DNA from 2 places in the Exiguobacterium sp. UBA6282 genome. Region 1 is predicted to be linked to the other one. Evidence: a T-box and tRNA genes for the amino acid it is inferred to sense, from the RefSeq annotation. Region 1 holds a T-box; the other holds one or more tRNA genes.

Region 1 (3,281 bases):
CGACTCTTCGACATCTTCTGTCCGTTCTCATCGAGGACGTGCCCGAGTGCGAGGACGCGCTTATAGGCAGGCTGTCCCGTGAAGAGTGTCGAGATCGCTTGCAAACTGTAGAACCAGCCCCGCGTCTGATCGATGCCTTCGATGACGACATCGGCTGGATAGCGGTTAAGCGTCTGCGTCCCTGACGGATAATGCTGTTGCGCGAACGGCATCGCTCCGCTATCAAACCAGACATCGATGACTTCTGGTGTCCGGTGCATCACACCCTGACACGTCGGACACGAGACCGATAACGCATCAACGTATGGTTTATGCAACTCGACAGATTCCGTCGATGTCGTGCGGTGCAACAAGTCCGCCTTGTTTTTCGGAACGAACGTCGTATCACACGCTTCACACTCCCAGACGTTCAGTGGGGTGCCCCAGTAGCGATTGCGACTGATGTTCCAGTCGACGAGTTGATCAAGGAACTTTCCGAACCGCCCTTCCTTGACGTGATCGGGATACCACGTCACAGATGCATTGTTCGCAAGGAGTTGTTCCTTGACGGTCGTCGTCTCGATGAACCAGTTGTCTTGTGCGTAATAGAGCAGTGGTGAGTCACATCGCCAACAATGCGGATAGCTGTGCGTATAGCGTTTTTTCGCAAACAAGCGTCCCCGTTCAGCGAGCAGCTGGATGATTGCGACGTCTGACTCTTTGACGAATCGACCAACGAGTGGTGGAACGGCATCCGTGTAACACCCAGCAGCGTCGACGACATTAACGAATGACAGTCCGTTTTCCCGGACGACCCGGTAATCTTCTTCCCCGTACGCTGGAGCAAGATGGACAAGTCCGGTTCCGCTCGTTGCTTGGACGAAGGACGCCCCGACGACCGTATGACCGTTCTCTGGCGTCACGAAATCAAACGGTGGTTCATAACGCAAGCCGACGAGTTCCGCACCGAGCTGTTCGGATACGACCTCGACGGATTCCGAGAACAGTTCAGCGACTAACGCTTTAGCGACAATGAATCGCTCTCCTTCAAACGCTACCGTGACGTACGTCAATTCCGGATGAACCGCCACCGCGACGTTTGCCGGTAACGTCCAAGGTGTCGTCGTCCACGCAAGCAGAAATGTCTGCTCCATGTCGACGATTGGGAGTTTAACCGTCGCCGATAAGTCCGTCACGTCCTGATAGCCTTGCGCGACTTCATGGGAACTGAGTGATGTCTGGCAGCTCGGACAATACGGTGACACACGGTGTCCCTTCGTCAACCAGCCTTTGTCATGGATCGTCCCGAGGATATGCCAGACGCTTTCGATATACTCGTCCTCCATCGTCACGTAAGGGTCATCCATATCGACCCAGTAGCCGAGTTTTTCCGTGAAGGAGCGCCACTGTGCTTCGTAGGAGAAGACACTTTCCTTACAGCGTGCGATGAATGCTTCAATACCATAGTCTTCGATCGCTTGTTTGCCGGAGATGCCGAGTTGTTTCTCGACACCGAGTTCGACCGGTAGTCCATGCGTATCCCAGCCGGCTTTTCGCTCGACCCGAAACCCTTTCATCGTCTTATAGCGGGCGACGGTATCCTTGACGGTTCGTCCGAGCGCATGACCGACGTGGGGTAGTCCGTTCGCAGTCGGAGGTCCTTCGTAGAATACGAATTCCGCTTCCGTGCGTTGTTCAATCGATCGTGCGAAGACCTGGTCTTGTTTCCATCTGTTTCGGACACGCTCCTCGCGTTGTTGTACGGTTTCTGCTTGGTTTTGTGACGTCATCTCTTGTTCGCTCCTTTAATCGGTAACTAAGAGAATACAAAAAAAGTCCGCCCCCTTTGACAGGGACGGACTTCACCGCGATACCACCCATATTCCGTCGAGAATACTCGTTCTCGACAGCACTTAGTTGCACACTATCATGTGCATTCCATGTAACGGTGGACACCCGGTCACACTTACTGAATGGTTCAGCGTGACTTCTCAGAGAGGATCTTCATGATTGATCTGGCTTCCGGTTCTCAGCAATCCCGGTTTTCTGTAAGGCAGAGGAACAATCATTACTCTTTCTCGTCAACGAAATGATATGCTCTTGTTGTGGAGAATCTTACCATATGCCTTAAACGTTGAACAACACTTTTTTACATTTTATTGAAAAGGAGTTTTTTGAATGGTACATACTTTCCCAACACTTAAAACGAACCGTCTCGCCTTACGCGAAGTGTTACCCACAGATGCTACGAGTGTCCTCGCTTATTTATCAGACGAACACGTCGTCAAACAGATGGGACTCGCTCCGTTTCAATCGGAAGCTGACGCCCTCGAAGAGATTGATTGGTACGCTTCGATTCGTCGTGAGGGTACGGGCATCCGTTTTGGGATCGCTTTATCAGAAGACGATGTCATCATCGGTAGTTGCGGTTTCTTGAATCAATCGGAACGCCATCAGCGGGCTGAAATCGGGTTTGAGCTGAACCCTGCCTATCAGGGACAAGGCATCGCGAAGGAAGCAGCGCTTGCGGTGATCGAATATGGTTTTAAGGAACTTTCGCTCAACCGAATCGAAGCACTCGTTTTACCCGATAATGCCACATCGCAACGATTGCTTGAACGACTTAGATTCCAGCGTGAAGGGTTGCTTCGTCAATATGAGAAAACACGTGGTCAGTTCGATGATTTGTATATGTACTCGATATTGCGAAGTGATTGGTTTCAAATTTAATCTATAAAAACATTCCCTTCATTTCAAAATGATTGAAATCTAAAAAGATGATATTGGAATATACTGTTAGGTGTAAGAAATCATTTTTGTCATTTAAGGGGGAACCATCTTGAAGAAATGGATCGCAGCAGGTCTTGTATCATCATTAGCATTCGGTGTCATGCAGACATCAATCGTTGAAGCAAGTTCAAGTTCAAAAGAAGTGGCTAAACTGAAAAAGGAAAAAGCAGCACTCCAAAAACAACTAGCCGACGAAAAGAAAAAAACAAAGAAGTCGGAAAACGCCTATAAGACGTTACAAGGACAGCACACGAGCCTTTCAAAGTCTTATAAATCACTTGATACTAAGTACAAGAATCTTCAAATCGAGAACGAAGGGAACAAAAAGAAGATCAAAGAGCTTTCGACTGGGTATCGCCTTCTCGCATCTTCAAAATCACTTGTCACAGACGGAGCAGTCGTAACTGGTAAGTACAAAAATACAGAAAGTTTGTTGATGCTTGGTAAAACGCCATACGTACCATTACAATTGTTAGCAGACCTTTCAGGATTACCTCTAATCGAGACTTCTA
Region 2 (3,281 bases), on a different contig from region 1:
TGAGTGGTTCCAGTGACCGCCACCGTTGTTACGGACTGCAGTTTGAATGTTTGCTGGGAGAGCATCCAAGTTTTGAAGAAGTTCTTCAAGTGACTTTCCTTCATGTTCTGTACCCTCAAGCGCCGTATTCACGTTCGTGACATACGTGTTGTGGTGTTTCGTGTGGTGAATCTCCATCGTACGAGCATCGATATGTGGCTCAAGCGCATCATAAGCGTAGCCGAGTTCTGGTAATTCAAATTTTGACATGTTCATGTCCCCCTTTGTGCTATTTTCGAAAACTTCAATACCCTTTAAGACTAGCAAAAGTACCTGTGTTGACGCAAGTCAAGACCCTCGGATTTACTCGACTTCTTGCGGAGCAAAAACAGAGACGCCTCCGCCCGGAACCGGGAAGACACCAAATCCTTCTTCGTCAATCACGACTGGATGATCTTGATGGTTTGTATAGTCGAACCATTCTTGACCCGCACGCTCTTCACCGACGAACATGCGTTTCTCGCACATGTCGGCGTTCGAAAGCAACACGGCACAACCTGAGTTCTCGATTTCATCGACACCAAGACGAACCCAGCCTACACAGTGCGGGTCATCAAGATAATCCTGTTGTTCTCCGTATGCTTTATGATAGCGCGTATAGAGCAGGGCATTGATCATCTCTTTTTTTCCTTCGACAGGGGTCGGTCCTTGGACGCCATAGTAATCCCCGTAAAAGACACATGGATATCCGTCCTTACGTAACAAGATCGCTGCATAGGCATGTTGCTTGAACCAGTCATCCACCCATGATTCTAGCGACTCGCCAGGCTGTGAATCGTGATTGTCGACGAACGTCACGGCATTCGTCGGATGCGACTCGACGAGCGTATCCGCAAACAATGTCGTTAAATCAAATTTTTCTCCCTGCTTGGAAGCTTCATGGAATTTATAATGAAGCGGAACATCAAACAAATCAATCGTGTAGTCGACACTGTCTAGGAAATGACGGCAATCGTCGAGATCTGACTTCCAAAACTCGCCGACCATGTAAAAATCGCCTTCGCTGCTTTCCATCATCGATTTCGCGAATTCACGGACAAATTCATAGTTGATATGCTTGATTGCATCAAGACGGAAGCCTTGGCAATCGATCGTGTCCTTGAACCAGTGTCCCCAACGGATCATTTCTTCCCGTACCGTCGGATGATTGTAGTCGATGTTTGCAAACATGAGGTAATCATAATTGCCGAACTCATCATCTACTTGGTTGTTCCAATCTTTATTATTTCCGGAAATCTTAAAGATCCCTGTTTTTTCTTCGCGCGCGTCAAAATCCGTTCCATTGAAGAATTCGTGTGTCCAGACGAAATCCGAATACTTTCCATTACGACCTGGGAAAGTAAACTTCGTCCACGCATCGATTTCAAACTCTTCTGAAATTTCTTTCGATCGGTCTTCTGGATTGACTTCCACTACTTTAATCGTTTCGAGTTCGTCTGCTGCAGCTTTATGGTTCATGACAACATCCGCATAAACAGCGATATCGTTCTCATGGGCAACTTCGATTGCTTCGACCAGTTCATCCTTTGTGCCATATTTCGTCCGGACCGTTCCTTTTTGATCGAACTCGCCTAAGTCATAGACATCATAGATGCCGTATCCTGTATCTTCATCCGACTGACCTTTCGATGCTGGGGGAATCCACACGGACGTGATGCCAGCAGCACGCAATTCAGGCGCTCGTTCTTTCAAACGTTGCCAGTGCTTTCCATCATTCTCTACATGCCACTCGAAAAACTGCATCATCGTATGGTTACGTTCCATCTCTCTTCGCTCTCCCTTAGTTACTATAGTATGAATATTATTACAATACCTTTACTATTCCCCGAGCGAACAAAAATAAACGCTTCCCGTTTGCAACGAGAAGCGTTCAACCAAATGGACCCTGCAGGACTCGAACCTGCGACCGGACGGTTATGAGCCGTCAGCTCTAACCAGCTGAGCTAAGGGTCCTTAAGTAATAGTAGCGGCGGAGGGAGTCGAACCCACGACCTCACGGGTATGAACCGTACGCTCTAGCCAGCTGAGCTACACCGCCATGATGTATGTTTCTTACTCTTATTAGATTACGAGATGTGACGAAACTTGTCAATATGCTATTTCAAAAAAATAAACAGCTGATTTCATTTTTTTCGAAATCAGCTGTTTTAAAATAAGTCTACGCTTAGTTCATTAATGCTGTCCGCTGTTCAAGGACGAGATCCGTGATGTTCACAGCGTGATCGCCGATTCGTTCAAGGTTTGAAAGTAAGTCGACGAAGATCATTCCCGCTTGTCCTGTACATTCACCAGCATTCACGCGAAGTACATGCTGTTTACGGAATGAACGTTCGAATGCATCAAGTTTCCCTTCAAGTTCAAGAACTTTTCGTGCCCGCGTGACATCGTCTTCTTCGACGGCGCGAATCGCACAAGCGACGATTTCTTGTGTCAGGACATACATCTCATCAAGCTCTCGCTTCGCAGATGTGGTGAACTGAATCCGGTTGACGATCTGGAAGTCGATTAATTCAACGATATTCTCAACATGATCACCAATCCGCTCAAAGTCATTGACGGCGTGCATCAATAACGAATGATCGTTTGATTCACGTTCTGATAAATCATGTGCTGCTATTTTAACGAGATAACTCGTCACTTCTGTATTCAGGTAGTTGATCGCATATTCAATCTGCTCGGATTCTGAAACATCTTTTTTATCATGCGATTGCGTGTAACGGTGTGCTTTTGCAAGTGCGTCTTTTGAGAATTCACCCATACGCAAAACTTCAAGTTTCGCTTGGTTTAAGGCAAGCGCAGAAGATTGATTTAAGATGTTTTGATCGAGATGACGCGGTTTTGAATCGATCGTCGTATCCGTACCTGGTACGATTTTTTGAACGAGCCATGCGATTTGTGCGATGAACCAACATTGAATCAATGTGTTGACGACATTGAACGTTCCGTGTGCAAAAGCAATTTGCATTTTCGGTTCTAAACCAAGCGCATCTGTAATCCATGCGATGAAGCTTGAGAACACTGGTAATGCAATCAAGAACAAAATTGTTCCGATGATATTGAAGATGACGTGTGCGGCGGCTGTCCGTTTGGCTGCGATCGACGCACCAAGTGCTGCAAGTACTGCCGTAATCGTTGTTCCAATGTTATCACCGAACAAGACCGGTAGTGCCGCTTTGATATCGATCATGTCACCAGCATACAACTCCTGTAAGATACCAATCGTCGCAGATGACGACTGAACA

What was found. A T-box is a leader RNA that pairs with one kind of tRNA and senses whether it is charged. The one in region 1 lies ahead of ileS (isoleucine--tRNA ligase), so its partner is inferred to be a tRNA-Ile.
Region 2: it has a tRNA-Ile gene. The T-box ahead of ileS (isoleucine--tRNA ligase) is inferred to sense a tRNA for this amino acid. The anticodon was not compared.

The regions. Positions count from the first base shown of each region.
Region 1 covers NZ_DJUM01000051.1:20,916-24,196, reverse strand. The annotation lists gene ileS (isoleucine--tRNA ligase) at 1-1,769, opposite strand, end outside; T-box leader at 1,828-2,073, opposite strand; gene B2751_RS12970 (GNAT family N-acetyltransferase) at 2,158-2,709, shown strand; gene B2751_RS12965 (hypothetical protein) at 2,819-3,281, shown strand, end outside.
Region 2 covers NZ_DJUM01000020.1:83,174-86,454, forward strand. The annotation lists gene B2751_RS05425 (superoxide dismutase) at 1-249, opposite strand, end outside; gene B2751_RS05430 (alpha-amylase) at 343-1,803, opposite strand; tRNA gene B2751_RS05435 (tRNA-Ile) at 1,919-1,992, opposite strand; tRNA gene B2751_RS05440 (tRNA-Met) at 2,004-2,077, opposite strand; gene B2751_RS05445 (Na/Pi cotransporter family protein) at 2,204-3,281, opposite strand, start outside.